DNA from 3 places in the Micromonospora sp. C97 genome. Region 1 is predicted to be linked to each of the others. Evidence: riboswitches for the same ligand, from Rfam matches in the RefSeq annotation. Region 1 holds a riboswitch; each other region holds the start of a gene.
The links. Region 1 has a riboswitch for cyclic di-AMP ahead of KBX26_RS11805 (hypothetical protein). Riboswitches for the same ligand answer to the same signal wherever they lie in the genome.
Positions count from the first base shown of each region.

Region 2: it holds a riboswitch for cyclic di-AMP, as region 1 does, so the genes downstream of both, KBX26_RS06495 (hypothetical protein) here and KBX26_RS11805 (hypothetical protein) in region 1, are expected to answer to the same signal.
Region 3: it holds a riboswitch for cyclic di-AMP, as region 1 does, so the genes downstream of both, KBX26_RS12775 (C39 family peptidase) here and KBX26_RS11805 (hypothetical protein) in region 1, are expected to answer to the same signal.

Region 1 is NZ_JAGPXU010000006.1:148,488-154,920, reverse strand. Features, by position in the region: gene KBX26_RS11815 (AAA family ATPase) at 1-2,093, shown strand, start outside; gene KBX26_RS11810 (cation diffusion facilitator family transporter) at 2,200-3,117, shown strand; cyclic di-AMP (ydaO/yuaA leader) riboswitch at 3,259-3,390, shown strand; gene KBX26_RS11805 (hypothetical protein) at 3,396-4,460, shown strand; gene KBX26_RS11800 (hypothetical protein) at 4,602-5,111, shown strand; gene KBX26_RS11795 (SRPBCC family protein) at 5,304-5,774, opposite strand; gene KBX26_RS11790 (1-phosphofructokinase family hexose kinase) at 5,963-6,433, shown strand, end outside.
Region 2 is NZ_JAGPXU010000003.1:29,418-35,850, reverse strand. Features, by position in the region: gene KBX26_RS06505 (MarR family winged helix-turn-helix transcriptional regulator) at 45-380, opposite strand; gene KBX26_RS06500 (carbonic anhydrase) at 605-1,324, shown strand; gene KBX26_RS06495 (hypothetical protein) at 1,381-2,400, opposite strand; cyclic di-AMP (ydaO/yuaA leader) riboswitch at 2,405-2,535, opposite strand; gene KBX26_RS06490 (YibE/F family protein) at 2,702-4,072, opposite strand; gene KBX26_RS06485 (copper-translocating P-type ATPase) at 4,383-6,433, shown strand, end outside.
Region 3 is NZ_JAGPXU010000007.1:69,153-75,585, forward strand. Features, by position in the region: gene KBX26_RS12760 (acyltransferase) at 1-571, shown strand, start outside; gene KBX26_RS12765 (hypothetical protein) at 664-1,086, shown strand; gene KBX26_RS12770 (hypothetical protein) at 1,216-1,986, shown strand; cyclic di-AMP (ydaO/yuaA leader) riboswitch at 2,271-2,412, shown strand; gene KBX26_RS12775 (C39 family peptidase) at 2,645-3,493, shown strand; gene KBX26_RS12780 (hypothetical protein) at 3,567-4,604, opposite strand; gene KBX26_RS12785 (alpha/beta fold hydrolase) at 4,741-5,487, shown strand; gene KBX26_RS12790 (CDP-glycerol glycerophosphotransferase family protein) at 5,492-6,433, opposite strand, start outside.

The DNA.
Region 1 (6,433 bases):
AGGAGATCGCCGTCGAGCAACGACACCTCGACCGGGTGTACGCCCGACTGGCCGAGCTGCGGCAGTCGGCCGTCCGTGCCGAACGCGACGGCTACCGGATGGCACGGGTGGGCACGCACGGTGCCCTGGTCGAGCGCGACGCGATGGTCTTCCACGCGGCGCAACGGCGGCACACCCTGGACGCCGAGCACGAGGGGCTGGTCTTCGGCCGGTTGGACCTGCGCGACCGTCAGGTGCTGCACGTCGGGCGACTCGGGATCCGCGACGAGGACGCCGTCACACTTGTCGTCGACTGGCGTGCGCCGGCCGCCGCCGCCTTCTACCAGGCGACCCCGGCGCAGCCGCTGGACGTGGTGCGGCGCCGCACCATCCAGTCCCGCGCCGAGCGGGTCACCCGGATCGAGGACGACCTGCTGGACCCGACCGCCGCCCCGGAGGGGATGACGGTGGTCGGTGACGGCGCGTTGCTGGCCACCCTCTCCAAGGCCACTGGTCGGGGCATGCGCGACATCGTGGCGACCATCCAGCGGGAACAGGACGAGGCGATCCGCTCGCCCGGCTCCGGGGTGACGATCGTCGCGGGCGGCCCCGGCACCGGCAAGACCGCTGTCGCTCTGCACCGGGCCGCGTTCCTGCTGTACTCCGACCGCAGTCGCTACGCGGGCGGCGGCATCCTGGTGGTCGGCCCGTCGTCGGTCTTCGTCGAGTACATCGGCTCCGTGCTGCCGTCGCTCGGTGAGGACACCGCGACCCTGCACTCGCTGGGCACCCTCTTTCCGGGCATGACCGCCACCCGCACCGATCCGCCCGAGGTGGCGGCGGTGAAGGGCTCACTGCGGATGCGCCGGGTGCTGGAGCGTGCGGCCCGCGACGCGGTGCCGGGCGGCCCGGGTGAGCTGCGGCTGCTCTACCGGGGCACGCTGCTGCGGTTGGACCGGGCCGCGCTGGACCGGATCCGGGACCGTGCGCTGCACCGCGGCGCACGACGCAACGAGGTGCGCCGGGCCGGTTTCGACGGGGTGTTCGCGGCGCTCTGGGCGCAGGCCCGTGAGCTGAGCAGCGGTCGACTGCCGGAGCAACCGGCCTTCGAGGCGGAGATCGCCGAGCGGTCGGAGTTCCGGGAGTTCCTCAAGGCGTGGTGGCCCCGACTGCACCCCCGGCACGTACTCGGTTGGCTGGCGCAGCCGGACCGGCTGCGCCGGTACGCCGCGGGAATCCTCTCCTCGGCGGAGATCCGGCTGCTCACCGCCGCGTACCGGAACCTGGACTCGGCCGGGCTGACCATCGCCGACGTGGCGTTGCTGGACGAGTTGGACGCGCTGCTCGGTAAGCCCGCGCAGCCGGCCAAGGCGCGACGCGATCCGTTCCAGCTCGCCGGTGGTGTCCGCGAGCTGAGCACCCTCGGCGAACGGCAGCGGGCCGCCCGCGCGGCGGCCCGGGAGCGGCCGGAGGACTACCGGGACTACGCGCACGTGGTGGTGGACGAGGCGCAGGACGTCTCGCCGATGCAGTGGCGGATGGTCGGTCGCCGTGGCCGGCTGGCCTCCTGGACGGTGGTGGGCGACCCTGCGCAGACCGCGTGGACCGGCGACCCGGAGGAGCTGACCCGAGCCCGGGACCAGGCGCTGGGCCGGCGTAAGCGACACGAGTTCACGCTGACCACGAACTACCGCAACTCGTCGGAGATCTTCGCGGTGGCGGCGGCGGAGATCCGCCGGCTCTACCCCGACCTGCCGCTGCCGACCGCCGTCCGCTCCACCGGGGTCGAACCGGTCGAGCTGGTGGTGCCGGCCGCCGGGTTGGAGACCGCGACCGTCGAGGCCGCCGCCGGCCTGCTGGCCGAGGTGGAGGGCACGGTCGGGGTGATCACGCCGGTCCCCCGCCGTGACGAGGTCGCCGGTTGGCTCGGCGCGCTCGGCGCGCCCAGGTTGCAGGTGGTGACCAGCCTGGAGGCCAAGGGCATGGAGTACGACGCGGTGGTGCTGGTCGCCCCGAGCGAGATCCGGGCGGATCCGGGCGCCGGGGTACGCACCCTGTACGTGGCGCTCTCCCGGGCCACCCAGCGGCTCACCACCATCGACCCGACCGGCTGACCTGCGCGGACCGCCGCCAGCGCGAGGCATCACCCGTACACTTGCACACATAGCGATGTGAGCATACATTTGACCGGGTCCCGGCCGGCGGCGGAAGGTGAATCTCGTGGGCGCAGGTCATGACCACCACCATGGGTCCGTCGCCAATGCCGCACACCAGCACCGGGGTCGACTCTGGGCGGCGTTCGGGCTGCTCGCCACCCTGATGGTGGTCGAGGCGGTGACCGCCCTGCACACCGGCTCACTCGCCCTGCTCTCCGACGCCGGGCACATGTTCACCGACGTGCTCGGCATCGGGATGGCGCTCGCCGCGATCACGGCGACCCGGCGGGCCACCAACGACCCGCAGCGCACCTTCGGGCTCTACCGGCTCGAGGTGCTCGCCGCGCTGGCCAACGCCGTCCTGCTCTCCGGCGTGGCGATCTACGTGGTGATCGAGGCGATCCGTCGGTTCGGCGACCCGCACCAGGTCATCGCCGGCCCGATGCTCGCGGTGGCCGTGCTCGGTCTGCTCGCGAACATCGCCGCCTTCGCCCTGCTGCGCGCCGGGGCCCGGGAGAGCATCAACCTCCAGGGCGCCTACCTGGAGGTGCTCGGTGACCTGCTCGGCTCGGTCGGCGTCATCGGGGCGGCGCTGCTCATCACCGTCACCGACTGGTGGTGGGCGGACCCCCTGGTCGCGGTCGCCATCGGCGTGTTCATCCTGCCGCGCACCTGGCGGCTGGCCCGCGCCGCTATCCGCATCCTGGTGCAGGCCGCCCCGGAGCACCTCCAGGTCACCGCCGTGCACGATCGGCTGGCCGCGGTGCCCGGCGTCGTCGAGGTGCACGACCTGCACGTCTGGACGCTCACCTCGGGCATGGAGGTGGCCTCCGCACACCTGACCATGGCGCCCGGGGCGGAGGTCGGCGCGGTGCTCACCGCGGCGCGTACGGCCCTGCACGACGACTTCCGCATCGAACACGCGACGTTGCAGATCGAGCCGGGCGCCGCCTCCGGCGCGTGTGGCTCCATCGAGTGGTGACGACCTTTTCGGAGCATTGCTCACTTTTAAGGTAATTTTCCGTGGTGACGCACGCACCGTCCGTCACATTGGCTGCAGCGGCCCCACCGGCACCGGTAGGCTCGGTCCCGGCCTCCACCAGGCGGCGCCTCCCGGCGCCGGTGGCGGTCGCCGCCTAATCGCCCAACCGGGCGAACCGGGGAACCATGTTCCTGGGGTGCATCCGCGTCAGCGGTAGGGATCTTCCGTCCCGAACCCGTCAGCTAACCCGGTCGGCGGCTGACGGAAGGACATGCGCAGTGGCACCAGCACGACCACCCGCCGCCCGACTGGCGGCCCTGATCGTCGCGATGTTCGCCCTCGGCGTCGCGCTTCCGGCCGGCACCGCCTCGGCCGCTCCCCCGACCGGCCTGCGGGCCGCCGCACCCGACTCCGACGAGGAGGGCGGCACCCCGGCGTTGCGCGCCCAACTCGAGGCGGCCAGCAAGGGCTACCTGGACGCCAAGCGAGCCCTGGACACCTCGGTACAACGGCAGAAGCAGCTCACCACCCAGCTGAAGACCATCGAGGTCGAGATCGACCAGCGCAACGGCAAGGTCGGCGAGATCGCCGAGGTGGCGTACCGGACCGGACGACTCGGCGCGATGTCGGCGCTGCTCAACAGCAGCACCCCGGAAGGCTTCATGGACCGGGCAGCCGCCCTGGACGCGGTGGCCGCCAACGAGGACCGGGTGCTGCGCGACCTGCTGAAGAGCAAGGACCAGGCCACCCGCACCCGGGTCGCACTGGACGGCGAGATCATTGAACAGCGCAAGCAGGTCGCGGTGATGGCCAAGCGCAAGGAACAGGCCGAACGGGCCCTGACCGTGGCCACCACACCCAAGACACAGAGCACCGCCGACACCGGCTCCAACCGGGGCACCTCCACCGCCAACGCGACGGCCGCGCCGCGCAACTCCGACGGCTCCTGGCCTTCCGAGTCGTGCAGCGTGAACGACCCCACGCCGGCCAGCGGCTGCATCACCCCCCGTACCCTGCACGCGCTCAACCAGGCCAAGGCGGCGGGCTTCACCCGGTACGTCTCGTGCCACCGCCCCAGCGGCTCCGGTGAGCACCCGAAGGGCCGGGCCTGCGACTTCGCCGCACAGAAGGGCGGCTTCGGCGGAGCCGCGACCGGCGGCGACAAGACCTACGGCAACAACCTGGCCGCGTACTTCATCCGCAACGCGGACCGGCTCGCCGTGCTCTACGTGATCTGGTACAAGCAGATCTGGCTGCCCAGCAGCGGATGGAAGTCGTACAGCGGGGCGCACGGGACCCCGTCCACCGACCACACCAACCACGTACACCTGTCGGTCTACTGACCCACGCGTGGAGATGCCTGTGAGTCATCGTGATGACTCACAGGCATCACCCGCGTCCGGGGCCGGCTACGTCGCCGGGCGTACCCCTGATGTCGTCGCTCGGCGGACGACCCGGCCGGGGCCGGCGGGCAGCATCGCGGTATGCCTCGGATCCGACCCACCACCCGCAAGGCGCTGCTCACCCTGCACCTCGTCACCTCGCTCGGCTGGCTCGGCACCGACCTGGTGCTGCTCACCCTCGGCATCGCCGTGCAGCGGGGCGCCGACCCGGCGGTGGTCTACCCGGTCACGGCCCTGATCGGCACGGTGCTGTTCGCGCCGCTGAGCGTCCTGGTCTGGCTGATCGGAGTGGCCAGTTCGCTGCTCACCCCGTGGGGCCTGCTGCGGCACCGCTGGGTGCTGGTCAAGCTCGTGCTCACCACCGTGATGGTCGGGCTGGTGCTGTTCCTGCTCACCCCGAACCTGCGCCACGCCGGAGCGGTCGGCGCCGCCCTGCCCGCCCGGGATCGCGCCGACCTGGTCATCGCGCCGGCCGTGTCGACCAGCCTGATGATCATCGCGACGGTGCTCTCCACCTACAAGCCGTGGGGCCGCCGACGCACCGCCGCAGCCACCGTCGCCGGCCGCGGCCGCGCCACCGCACGGCCCTAACGACCCCCGCCCACCCATGACGCTCGTGGCCGGCGCCCACCCATGATCGCGCGTGGCCGGCGCCCACCCATGATCGCGCTCGAACCAGGATGTAGTGGCCTCGATGCGACAGGAGGCCACTACATCCTGGATTGAGCACGATCATGAAGCGGGGTGGCGGGCCGGGGCGGGGGCGCAGGGCGGGGCGGAGGGTCAGGCCGAGGGCGGTGGGGGTTCGCCGGTGCGGTCGAGGGCTGCGCCCAGCCGGGTGGCGAGGGCGAGGTGGGCGGCTCGGGCCTGGCGGAACGCGTACCGGAACAGCGGCGTCGGCGCCGTCAGGGTGATCTCCACGTCGATGCGGACCAGGCCGTCGGGCTCGGCGCGCAGTCGGGTGTGGTTGCGCACCGTGGTCGCCGGCCACTGGCGGGCCACCATGACGATCTCGTCGGTCTCGCTGATCAGCACGTCCGCGTGGTACGTGGTCCGGAAGCGCAGCGGGCCGGCCACCAACCGGTCGTTGATCGTGTAGCTGGCCCGGGCCCCGGGCCGGGGCGGCACCCGGCGGACCTGGACGATCAGCGGATGCAGCTCGCCCTGCCGGGTCAGGTCGCTGAGCAGCGCCGCGGCCTCGGCTGGTGAACTCCGGGCCTGGACGGTGTAGCTGAAGGTATCGCTGCTGAGCACACCGTCTCCCGCCGCCGTTGGTCGCCCGATCGTCCCGTACCGATGTCCGGCTGGCAACGCCCGATCGCACCCGACGCCGCGCCGGGCCGGGCCGATGCGGCGAGCCGCCACCATCTGCCCCATTAAGCTCAGTTAGTGCGAAATCTTCCGAAGATGCCGGAGCGCGGCCACCTGTACGGGGACAACCGATGAGCGGGCACGTGATGGTCTTCGCGCCCACTCCACAGCTGACGGTGACCGTTGACCAGCCCAACGATCACCCCGAGCTGCACCTGCACCCCGGCGGGCAGGGCGTCTGGCAGTCCCGGATGGTGATCTCCCTCGGTGTCGACGTGGTGCTCTGCACCGCCCTCGGTGGTGAGATCGGCCAGGTGCTGGAGCCGCTGCTGGTCAGCGAGGGCGTGGACCTCAAGGTGGTGGTCCGCGACTCCGGCAGCGGCGGGTACGTGCACGATCGCCGGGACGGCTCCCGGCAGGAGATCGTCGACGTACCCGGGCAGCCACTGAGCCGGCATGAGATCGACGAGTTGTACAACCTCGCCCTCGGTGAGGGCCTGCGGGCCTCGGTGAGCATCCTCAGTGGACCCAACGAGCCCTGGCTCGTACCGGCCGACCTGTACCGACGCTTCGCCGCCGACCTCGGCGCGAACGGCGGCCGG
Region 2 (6,433 bases), on a different contig from region 1:
AGGTTACCGCCGCTGCCGTCGGGCAGCGGCCCCCGGTGACGAGGTCAGGCCCGGGGGTTCGCTTTCGCGGTGGGGGTGTCGGCGAACAGCGCGAGCAGGTCGCCGACCTGTCGGTCGGCCTCGGCCGGGTGCCGGAACCGGCCGGCCGGGTTGAGGGTGTACTCGTTGCGTCGTCCGACGCGGGTGCGGTGCAGGTAGCCGCCCGCCTCCAGGTCGGCCACGATCGCCTGCGCGGCGCGTTCGGTGACCCCGACCTCGGCCGCGACGTCGCGTAGCCGGGCGGTGGGATTGCGGGCGATGGCCAGCAGGACGTGCCCGTGATTGGTGAGGAACGTCCAGTTCCGCCCGCCGTCGGTGTCGCCCGTCACAGTGCTCGCCATCGTTGACCGCCCTTCCGGATGTCCGCCTGCTCGCGGAGAGTCTTGTCCGCCCCGCCCTGGGAGGGTTGCCCAGGGGGCGACCGGGGTCAACGTATGAAATCTAAATCACGCATACCTTGACGCATCTTAGCGTGCGTGTGACGGTGGAGCGCGACTGAGCGCCCGCCGCCCGGTCGGCGGAAAGTCGGTCTGACCAGGTGAGATGCGTCGAGACGAGGTGCGGGATGAGTCATGCCGGGAACGCCGGTGGTCAGCCGGGTACGCAGCGGACCACCGATCGAGCGCCAGTGCTCAGTGAGCCGAGCCGGGCGTACGCCGAACTGGTCGCCGGCAATCGACGCTTCGTCGGCGGCGCGCCACACCATCCCAACCAGGACGCCGGGCACCGGGCCGCCGTCGCCGACGGGCAGCACCCGTTCGCGGTGATCGTCGGCTGCTCCGACTCCCGGCTGGCCGCCGAGATCATCTTCGACCGCGGGTTGGGTGACCTGTTCGTGGTCCGCACGGCCGGGCACACCGCCGGCCCGGAGGTGCTCGGCAGCGTCGAGTACGCGGTGACAGTGCTCGGCACTCCGCTGGTGGTGGTGCTCGGTCACGACCTGTGCGGTGCGGTGCAGGCCGCCCGGGAGTCCGCCGCGACCGGCACCGCGCCGAGCGGCCACCTGGGCGCGGTGGTCGACGCCGTGCTGCCCAGCCTTCGCCGGGCCGAGGCTGAGGGCGTGGACGACATCGACGGCATCGTCGACATCCACATCGCACAGACCGTCGAGACGTTGCTCGGGCAGTCCCCGGTGCTGGCCGACGAGGTGGCCCGGGGGCGGTGCGCGGTGGTGGGGATGTCCTACCGGCTGGCCGCCGGGGCGGTACGCCCGGTTGCCGCCGTGCCGGCTGGCTTCGCGACGCTGGACACCCCGGCCGACCCGGCTGCCCCTGCCACCGTGTGACATGACGAGGGCCGCTCCGCGTCACGCGGAACGGCCCTCAACCGGGGTCGTACGGGTCAGAGCAGCGACATGTGGACGTGGTCGGTGTGGTTCGACGGCCCGCTGTACGAACTCCAGCCGGTGGCCGGGAACCAGATCTGCCGGTTCCAGATCACGTAGTAGATGCCGAGCCGGTCGGCGTTACGGATGAGGAACGCGGCGACGTTGTTGCCGTACGTCCGGGTGTCGTTGTTGTGCCACGGGGAGAAGCCGCTCTTCTGCAGCGACCAGTCGCAGGCGCGGCCCTTCGGGTGCTCCCACGGCCCGCCGGGGCGGTAGCAGCCGACGAACCGGTTGAAGCCGGCCCGCTTGACCTCCTTGTACGCGTGCAGCGTGCGGGGGGTGACGCAGCCGGACGTGGTGGGGTCGTTCTCGCTGCACGACTGGGGCTTCCAGTCGCCGTCGGCGGTGCGACCCGGGCCGATCTTCGCGACCGGGGAGGTGGCGTCCACCAGGCCGCCGGTGAAGCCCTTGCCGCCGACGAGGGAGAGCGCCTTGTCGGCCTCGCTCTTCCGCTTCGCCATCAGGGCGGTCTGCTTCTGCTGCTCGCGGACCTCGGTGTCGAGGGCCAGCTTGGCCTGCTCGGCGCGGGCCTTCACCTCGTTGACCTCGGAGAGCTTCTTCTCGTTGACCATGTTCATCTCGTCGAGCACCGCGGCGCGCTGGACGAACGAGTCGGGGGCGTCGCTCTCCAGCAGCATCGCGATCGCGCCGATCCGGCCGGTCCGGTAGGCCTGGGCGGCGATCTGCCCGACCTGCGGGGCCAGTGCGGCCAGGTCGGCGTTGGCCCGGTCGACCTCGGCCGCCAACTCGCTCTGCCGCTTCTTGGATTTGTCCAGCTTGGACTTGGCGGCGGAGTAGTCGCGGTTGGCCTGCTCGATGACGTCGTTGAGCAGCTTGGGCTCGCCGTCCTCCTCGTGCCCGGACGGTGTGGGGTTCGTCGGGGCGGCGTGCGCCGGGAGTGGCCCGGCGAACACGGTCAGTGCGGCGATCACGGCCACCACGGGTGTCAACCAGCGGCGTAGGGGTGCCGTCACAATGTTCCCTTCCGTCGACCGCCGACCGGGTTAGCTGACGGGTTCGGGGCGGAAGCGGCCCCTACCGCTGACGCGGATTCACCCCACGTACCTGGGTCCCCGGCTCGCCGGTTGGCGATTGGGCGGTGGCACCGCAGGCGCCGCTTCGCGCCTTCATCGGTGACCGGCAGCGAGGTTACCCGAGAGTCGACCGGCTGAGCTACGCCTGGATGCCGACCAAAAGCGTCATTTCGCCATAGCGTTGAGTGACCAGTGACGTGGTTCTCAGGGTGGTTGCCCGATCTGGTCACGCTGAGGAGTGTCACCATGCCGTATCCGTGCTCCTGTTCGACTCCGGCCACCGGTCGGCGGCCTCGGGTGGGGGTGCGGCCCGCTGCCGGTCCGGCTCGTTGGAGCCGGCCGTTCGCGGTGAGCTGAGGGCGGCGAGTGCCTCGCTGCGGTCCGGCTGGGGGCGCGCGGCGGGAGCGTCGGCCGGCGGCACGGCGTCGGTACGCCCGGCGGCGGTCACCACCGCGGCCAGCCCGGTGGTCAGCGGCACGGCGGCGATCAGACCGAGGGTGGCGACCGCGCTACGGACGATCTCCTGGGCGAGGAACTCACTGGTGAGGATCTGCCCGATCGGTCGCGCGTCGGCGGTGAGCAGGAGCAGCAGGGGCAGCGACGCGCCCGCGTACGCCAGAACGATGGTGTTGACAGTGGAGGCGATGTGCGCGCGGCCGACCCGGGTGGCCGCCCGGTACAGCTGCAACCGGGTGAGGCCGGGGTTGGCGTTGGCCAGTTCGGTGACGGTGGCCGCCTGGGTGACCGTCACGTCGTCGAGCACCCCGAGCGATCCGATGATGATCCCGGCGAGCAGCAGTCCGTGCAGGTCGACGTCGCCCTGGAACATCGACAGGGTGGTGGCGTCTTCGCTGCCGAAGCCGGTGAGGTGGGTGGCGGCCGTGGCGATGGTGGCGAGTACGCCGGTCAGCACCAGGCTGCCCAGGGTGCCGAGCACGGCGACCGAGGTCTGTGCGGTGACCCCGTGCGTCAGATAGAGCACCACGAACATGATCAGGGCGGCGCCGACCACCGCCACCAGCAGGGGTGACCTGCCGGCACCGATACCCGGCAGCACGAAGGTGAGCAGGATGGCGAAGCTGGCGGCCAGTCCGGCGAGCGCTGCCAGACCCCGCCACCGACCGAACGCGACGATCGCGGCCGCGAAGACCACCGCCAGCCAGATCATCGGGGTGCCGCGTTGGTGCTCGGCGATGTTCCAGTTGCTGGTGCTGGGATCGGTGGGATCGGTCAGCTCGACCAGGATGACCTCGTCGCCGACCTCGACCCGGGGTGCGCCGGGACCGTCCGGCACCGGCGTCCGTACCTGCTGGCCGGCGGTCGGCCCGTCGTCCACCCGGACGTCGACGGTGCCGCACCGTCCGTTGCCGACCCTCGGGGTGCCCTCGGGGACCGACGGCGCCGGCGGGCACGGCTCGTTCACCACCCGGGTGACAGTGCCGGGGTAGCGCGGCACGTCAGCGCCGCCGTCGGTCTGCGGTGACCCGCCGCGCGGCCAGAGCAGCACCGCGGCGAGCACGGTGGCGACGAAGAGGGGTACCACCGTCACGACGAGGATCCGTCGCACCCTCGGTGGGGCGGACGGAGCCGGGCGGGTGTGGTCGGAACCCAAGGCGAGACTCCCAACGATCCGGTGCGGGGTACGGGTCAGCGAGCCGGGCGGTTCACCGTTTCGGTGGAAACGCGGCGGTCGGCGGGACGATTCGCTGCCTGACGACCGCTTGATCACGGACGGTCAGTGCTCGGCCCGGCCGGTCGGAGCCGACGTCACGTCGTGGCGGCGACAGTGCCCGACTGTGCGGCGGCATCCGGAGGGCCATCGGGGGAGATGCTAGCCAGCCGGTGGCGGGGTCGCAGGTCGTGGCGGAGTGTCGGTGGCCGAATCGCTCGCGTGGCGGCCCTCGGACCGGCATGTTGGAGCTATGCCCGCTCCGTCGCCGTCCGACCCCGACCATCGGCACGCCGGACCGGTGCCGCACGAGAGGCCCGCCGGGCATTCCGATCATTCCGGGCACGACAAGCACGCCGGGCACGATCCGGCGATGTTCCGCCGCCGGTTCTGGGTCTGCCTGGTGTTGACCGTCCCGGTGGTGCTGACGAGTCATCTCGTGTCGGACCAGCTGGGCCTGGCCTTGGACGACGTGCCCGGCCGGTCCTGGGTGGGCCCGGTGCTCGGCTCGGTGGTGTTCTGGTGGGGCGGTTGGCCGTTCCTGGTCGGCGCGGTCCGGGAGGTGCGGGACCGGGCGCCGGGGATGATGCTGCTGGTCGCGATGGCGATCACCGTCGCCTACACCGCGTCCCTGGCGACCAGCGTCGGCGCGTTCGACCTGGACTTCTGGTGGGAGTTGGCCGCGCTGGTCACCATCATGCTGCTCGGGCACTGGCAGGAGATGAAGGCCATCGGGCAGGCCCGGGGGGCGCTGGCGGCGTTGGCCGCGCTGCTACCGGACGAGGCCGAACGGGTGGCGGCGGACGGTCGGGTCGAGGCGGTGCCGGTGGCCGGTCTGCGGATCGGCGACGTGGTGCTGGTCCGGCCGGGAGGTCGGGTGCCGGCGGACGGTCGGGTCGTCGAGGGCGGCGCCGAGCTGGACGAGTCGATGATCACCGGCGAGTCGCGACCGGTCGTCCGGTCGACGGGCGACCGGGTGGTGGCCGGCACCGTCGCCACCGACTCGGCGATCCGGGTACGCGTCGAGGCGGTGGGTGAGCAGACGGCCCTCGCCGGCATCCAGCGGATGGTCGCGCAGGCGCAGGGCTCGGGTGGGCGCGCCCAGTTGCTGGCCGACCGGTTCGCCGCCGCGCTGTTCTACCTGGCCACCGGCACCGCCGTGCTGACCGTGCTGGTCTGGACCGCGCTCGGTCAGCCGGACGAGGCGGTGGTCCGTGCGGTCACCGTCCTGGTGATCGCCTGCCCGCACGCGCTGGGTCTCGCCATCCCCCTGGTCGTCGCGCTCTCCACCGCGCTCGCCGCGCGGTCCGGGATCCTGGTCAAGGACCGACTGGCGTTGGAACGGATGCGGACCGTCGGCGCGGTGCTCTTCGACAAGACCGGCACCCTGACCCGGGGCGAGCACGGGGTGACCGGCCTGGTGACGGTGCCTGGCGTCGAGCGGGACGAGGTGTTGCGGATCGCGGCCGGCGTCGAGTCGGAGAGCGAACATCCGTTGGCCCGGGCGATAGTGGCGGCGGCCGGGTCGACCGGCCCGGCCCGTGCCGCCGAATTCCGGTCGCTGCCGGGCCGCGGGGTGCAGGCGACCATCGACGGTACGCGGTACGCGGTGGGCGGGCCGACGCTGCTGCGGGAGCTGGACGTGTCGTTGCCGGCCGAGCTGGAGGTGGCGACCGGGCGGTGGTCGGCGCGGGGTGCCGCGGTGCTGCACCTGGTGCGGCTGCCGGACGCCGTGCTCGGTGCGTTCGCGCTGACCGACGAGGTGCGTCCGGAGGCCCGGCGCGCCGTCGACGAGCTGCGGGCCGAGGGTGTCCGCACCATCGCCATGATCACCGGTGACGCGCGGTCGGTGGCCGAGGCGGTCGCCGCCGACCTCGGGTTCCGGCCCGGCGTCGACGAGGTCTTCGCCGAGGTGCTGCCGGCGGAGAAGGACGATCGGGTGGCCGACCTGCAGCGGCGGGGGTTGGTGGTGGCGATGGTGGGCGACGGGGTGAACGACGCGCCGGCGCTGGCCCGAGCGGACGTGGGCATCGCCATCGGCGCGGGCACCGATGTGGCGATCGAGTCCGCCGGGGTGGTGCTGGCGTCCTCGGACCCGCGCGGGGTGGGTGCGGTGGTCCGGCTGTCCCGCGCGTCGTACCGGAAGATGCGACAGAACCTGGCCTGGGCGGCCGGCTACAACGTGGTGGCGCTGCCGCTGGCCGCCGGGGTGCTGGCCGGGGCCGGCGTGACCTTGAGCCCGGCGGTGGCCGCCGTGCTGATGTCGGCGTCCACCATCGTGGTGGCGCTCAACGCGCAGTTGCT
Region 3 (6,433 bases), on a different contig from region 1:
GGTGGCCGCCGAGCTGATGCGCCGAGGGCTCTGGCGCGGGCCGGGTCTGGCCGCGGCCAGCGCGATCTTCGTGGTCACCTGGGTGGCGGCCGCGCAGTGGATCCGCGCCGAGTTGTGGACCACGTTGCTCGCCGTCGCGTACCTGTTGGTGATCACCGCTGCCGCTGACGCGGACGTGCGGGGTCGGCGCTCGCCGTGGCGTTCCCGGCCGTTGATCTGGCTCGGTGAGGTCTCGTTCGCCTTCTATCTGGTGCACGTGCTGGTGATGACGAGCGTGCTGCGCTGGAGCGGGGACTGGGGGACCGGCTTCGCGGGCTGGCGTGGGCCCGCCGTGGTGCTCGGCTTCCTGGTGGCGAACCTGATCCTCGCCGGGCTGCTGCACCGCTTCGTCGAGACCCCGATGATGCGCCGGCTCGCACCGCGCCGTCCGGCCCGGCCGGCGCCCGTCCCCCGGCAACGCGCGGCCGGTGCCCCGACCGCCGGTGACGGCGACGCCGAGGGCGGGGCCGCGGGGGCCGCCGACGAGGTCGGTTTGGCCAACGGCCGATCACCGTACGCCGACCGGCGCTGACAGCGTCCACCCTGGTCAAACGGGTCGGCGCGGCGCGATCCGACACGCCCGTGGTCGGTGCGCCCGCCTCGGCGTGACGGTAGCGTGGGGATGTGCTTCCGGTCGCGTTCACCTGTCCGCTGTGGTGGGTGGCGCGCTGGGCGACGCGGGTGCTGACCAGCCTCGCCGTCGTCGCGGCCCTGGCGCTCGGCGCAGGCCCGGCCACGGCCGCCGCGTCGACGCCCAGCCCGGTGCCACCGTCGAGCGTGGTGTCGGCCTCCGTCGCCGCCGGGCCGCTGGCGGCCTCCGGTCGGCACGTCGGGGCGCACGCTGCGGCGCGCCCGGCAGCGGCGATCCCACCGGACGCCGTCGAGGAGGGCGTTCCCGCCTGGGCCGTCGACTCGCCCGGGGCGCTCCCCGAGGAGCACTGCGTCACCGCGACCGGCGTGCTTCCGGTCCGCGCGGCGGAGTCCGACCGGCTGCCCCTCGTCGACAGTGCGAGCGGTCGGGCCTGCCGGGCCCCACCCCGGCGCTGAGCCACCGGGACGATCGTCCCGCCGCCGCGCCTGTCGCCCCACCCGCTTCCCACCCGCCGACCGGTGGCCCGCCGTGGCCCGCCGGCCGGTGTGGCCCCATCGCACTGCTCTCTCCCCGAGGTGCCGACCATGGAGACCGCCGTCTTCTACCAGTTCGTGACCGAGGTGCCGCGAGCCGCCGCCATCTGGTCGACCCTGGTCCTGCTGACCCTGGGCCTGCTCACCGTGCTGGCCGCCCGCCCCGAACGGGACCGGCCCGCCGACGACCCGCTCCCGGCAGCGCCCACCGCCCGGGAGGTGGCCGCCGCCGAGGCTGCCGACCTGCGCCGCTACGCCGAGGAGGTGGCCGTCGCCGCGGCCGGCGCGGCGACGACAGCCAGGCGGAGACGTGCCGCCTGGCTGAGCGCCCAGGAGCAGATGGAGCGGGCCTGGACCGGGTACGACGCGGCGGACACCGCCGCGCGTCGCTTCGCGGGCGCCGGGGCGCTGCCCACCCCACGGACCCCGCACACCCCCGCCGAGTACGCGGCCCGGGAGCGCTATCTGCACCGGGCGGCGATGGCGGCGTACTGGCGGGGTGACCTGAGCATGGTGCAGCTCGGTGACGTGTTCGGGCACCGGCACGGCTGGGATCCCCGACGCCACCCGGTCGAGCAGGAGGTGTTGATCAGCCGGGTGGTCCGGGATGCGCGGCTGGCCGACTACCAGGCGGCCGCCGTCCGTGAGCGGGCCGCCTGGCGTGACGCGGAGCTGGCCGCCGAGTCGGCTCGTACCCTCGCCGAGGAGGCGTACGCGGCGGCGGCCCGGCTGCGCCCGCACCCGGTGGCCGCCCGCCGGACGGTGGCGGGGGCGTTGCGCCCGGCCGTCGTGGCACGGTGGCGACCGGCCCGGGCGGGTTGAGCCCGATCTGTGATGTGAGGCCGGTCACGCAATTGTGAAATCGGACGTCCGGCACGAGCCGCGCCATTGTTCCCGCGATTATGGTCGCGTTCTTCGTCGCCTGTCCGGTTGTCGCCCGCAGGCGCGCCCGTAACCGGTTGTCCCATCGAGTCACATCATCGGCAATACGCGCAGAAATTGCCTCGCCGATTGAGGTTTACGCAGGTGAACCCGGCTTGGCAGGGCGCGGAGCCGCCAGTACTGTCGTCCTGTCCGATGCGGTAACCGATCGCAAGACGCGACGCCGCATCGACCCGCTTAATCGTGATCAACGAACCGGGGACCCATCAGTAAGTCCGGGGTGAATCCGCGAGCCACGGCCCGCGGTAGGGCGATCTTCCCGCCCGAATCCGTCAGCTAACCCGGTAGGCGGTGTCGGAAGGAGTCCCATCCTCGTGCAGCACCTTTCCACCCCTCGGTTGTTCCCTCGCCTCCACGGCGCGGCGGTGCACCCGCTCATTCGTCCAGTGACGGTGAGCTGACCCCCCGGGTCATCGCCTTCCCCGCCCGGCCACGCCGGGCGTTCCCCTGAGCGGTTCACCATCCGCGGACCACGGTCCGCGCGCTGGCGCCTGCCCGGATACCGGTCCGGCCCGGTGTGCCGCTCTCCCCCCGATCCGTGGAGGACCCCGTGAAGCACACCCTGCAGCGTCAGCTCCGCCGCCTCGCCACCGAGCGCCCGTACCAGATCGTTGTCGCCTCCGCCGCGGCTCTCGCCATCGCCACCACCGGCGGTGCCCTCCTCACCACCGCCGACGACGCCCCGGCCGACCAGCGCACCGCGACCACCGTCGCCGAGATGCGCAGCGACGTCGCCGCCTCCCGTGGCGACGTTCGGGACGCGTCCCCCTCGGCCAGCGCCGCGCCGACCACCGCCGCGCCGGCCACCAGCGCCGCGTCCCCCGCCGCGAAGGCCAAGAGCAACCCCGACCTCACCCGTAAGCCGACGCCCCCGAAGCCGCCCGCGACCAAGGTGCTCGACTACGACTACGAGGCGCAGAACACCTACTACAACTGCGGCCCGGCGGCCACCCGCAACGCGCTCAGCGCCGCCGGCATCGACCGCACCCAGGAGGAGCTCGGCGCCGAGCTGGGCACCACCGAGATGGGCACCAACTCGGCCGAGGACACCACCCGGGTGCTCAACGCCGAGGTGAAGGGCTCCCCGTACCGGACTCGGATGTTCCCCAGCGCGCCCAGCCCGGCGCAGATGGACCGCCTCCAGGCCGACGTGGTGAAGGCCATCACCGACGGCCGGGGCGTGGTGGCCAACGTCGTCGGGGACGCCACCGACACCGACGGCGGCTGGCACTCCTACGGCGGCGGGCACTACATCGCCGTCGTGGGCTACAAGGACAACGGTCGCACCGTGCGGATCGCCGACTCGGCCAACGCGGCCGACCCGTCGTACTGGATCACCACCATCGACCTGGCCAACTGGATCACCAGCCGGGGCTACTCCGCCTGACCCGGGCACGCCGAGGACCGCGGGCGTCGTCCCCCACAAGGGGCCGGCGCCCGCGGCGTCTTCGGCGGTGCGGTCAGTAGGTGATGAAGCCGTACAACGCCTTGTGGTTCGACTTCGTCCCGACCACGGTGTGGTCGACGGCGGACGACTGCACACTGCCCCTGACGAACAAGTAGTCGATCTTGCTGGAACCGTTGGTGGCCGCCGACCCGTACCCGGTCATGCCGTAGCCGCTGAGCGTGCCGGGGGCGATGCCGGTGCGGTTCGCGTCGATGCCCACCACGCGGATCGTCGACGCGTTCAGCAGCGTGGTCGCGTCCGCACCGAGGTGGATGCCGCTGTTGGCGATGCCCCGGTCGCCGTCACCGGCGCAGGCGTTCTGCCGGTTCTCCTGCGGCAGGTGCATCGTCGCGGCGAACACGCTGGTGCCGGTCGCCTTGATGGTGAAGCGCGCCGCGATCGCGCTGGTCCGCTTCCACTTGTAGTAGTCGGTGCTGTCCGGGTCACTGTTCGGCGGCTTGTACAGCGTGCACCCGGCGCCGTTCGCGTACGCCGTGCCCGGCTTGAGCCAACCCGCGCTCCAGTACTTCGAGATGTCGCCACTGGCGAGGTTGAGCGTGCGCTTGTTCCAGAGGATGGCGTTGGTCTGCTTCTTCTTCAGGTCGCCGAGCGACTGCGAGCTGCACTTGTGCGTGCTGCCCCACGGCTCCGGGTCGTCCCACGCCACGATCGCCCCGTAGCTGCCCGCCGGGTAGCCGAACTTCGCCGACAGCTGGTCGGCGTACGCCTCGGCCTGGCCGGTGCCGCGCACCTGCTGCACGATCAGGATGTCGGGCGCCACCACGCCGCTGGTGCCCGTGCGACCGGCGTCGTCGACCAGGATCGAGGTCAGGTGGTCCGGTCCGGAGATCCGGGTGCAGCTCCCGTCGGAGTTGTTCACCACCAGGTTCTCGATGTTGTTGTTGTAGACCCGCAGCACCCGGTCGGCCGCCGTGACCGCTGCGCCGTTCGGTGCGGCCACGTCCGATGGCGTCGCGGACGCCCGGTGCGGTACGCCGAGCGTGACGGCTGCCAGTGCCGCGACCAGCGCCGACCCGTACATCCTGTACACAGTGGCTCCCCTCGGGACGGAATCGACAGGTGGCTCTGTCCGTCCGGCCCGGAACTCTACAGTGGATCATTCTTTGGTGGGGGCGGCGTGGATGACGGCTCTCGTACCAGGCCGTGAACCGTGGGAGACTGCGGCCGTGGTGGATGAATCGGGTGGTCAAGCCGGTCGCGGGCGGGTCCTGCTGCTCCTGCACGGGATGGGCACGACCGGGGACGTCTGGTTGCCGTGGGCGCCTCTGCTGGAGCAGCGCTGGGCGGGGCGGTGGCTGGCACCGGACCTCGCCGGCCACGGCTGGGCGGCACCGCTTCAGTCGTACACGTTCGCGGGGTTCGCCGACCGGATAGCGCGCGGCCTGGCGCCCGGCGACCGGCTCGTCGTGCTCGGACATTCGCTGGGCGGGGTGGTCGGCCTCGCGCTGGCCGCCCGCGCCGCCGGTACGCCGGTGGACGCCGTGGTCGGGTTGGGCATCAAGGCCGTCTGGTCACCCGACGAGCTGACCCGCGCCGCCGACCTCGCCGCCCGCCCGATCAGTTGGTTCGCGACCCGCGCCGAGGCGGCGCGCCGCTACCTGCGGGTCTCCGGGCTGGCCGGCCTGGTGCCGCCGGACGACCCGGTGGTGGACGCCGGGCTGCGCCAGGTCGACGGCCGGTGGCGCCTCGCCATGGACCCGACCGCGTTCGCCGTCGGCGAGCCCGACCTGGCCGCGCTGCTGGCGGCGACCGACGCGCCGGTCGTGCTGGCGCGCGGGGAGCACGATCCGATGGTCACCGACGAACAGCTCAAGGAGTACGGCGTGCCGGTGGCCACCCTGCCCGGCCTCGGCCACAACGCGCACGTGGAGGACCCGGCGGCCGTGCTGGCGCTGCTCGACCCGTACCGCTGAGCGGCTATGCCGGGGTGGACGCGGTGAGCGTCTCGGCCGGTGCCAGCTCGCGCCGGGCGGCTGCCAGGAACGCCTCGGCGTACGACTCGGCGGGGAAGTCACCCAGGTAGCGGCGGCGGGTGGCCCAGCGGGCCTCGGCCAACGGGTCGGTGTCCAGCAGTGCGGTGAGCACGTCGTCCACGTTGGACATGTCCCGGCGCAGCACGTAACCGGACCCGGCCAACGGGAAGCGCTCCACGAACCGCTCGCCCTCGCCACCCATGTCGGTGACCGCGTACGGCTTCCCGGAGTAGAGGAAGTCGGAGATCACGCCGGACACGTCGGAGACCAGCGCGTCGGAGGAGTTGACGCACTCGGTGAGGCTCAGCTCCCGAGCCGCCGCGCCGACCACGTGCTGGCGGCCGGTGCGCGCCCGGTCGACGACGAGCAGTTCGGTGAGGCGGCCCAGCTGACGGGCCGACGCCGGGTTCTGCGCGGTGTACGGGTGGGCCCGCAGGATCACCGTCGCGCCGCGCTCCAGCAGCCGCTGCAGCAGCCTCTCCGCCACCGGCAGCGAGCAGTAGTCGGCGTCGGCGTGGTGCCCGGTCCAGGTCGGGGTGTACAGCACCGTGGGGTGTGCCAACCCGCGCGCCGGCTCCGCGCGTACCTCGATCGACTCGACCTGTGGGCGACCCACCACCACGAACTTGTCCGCCGGGATCTGCACCCCGGCGCGGGCGTACCTGTCGATCGCCGCCTGCCCGGCCACGAAGATCCGGTCGAAGATCCCCGACACCGGGTTGGCGCTCGGCGCCTTGTCGCTGTCGCCGTGGTGCAGCTGGACGTGGGTGAGCTGGGTGAAGCGGACACAGTGGCTGTTCTTCGCCCCGTGGTTGACGTAGAACGCCACCCGCAGGCTCGGCACCAACGCCTCGTCCATCGCCCCCAGGGTGGGGCAGTAGACGAC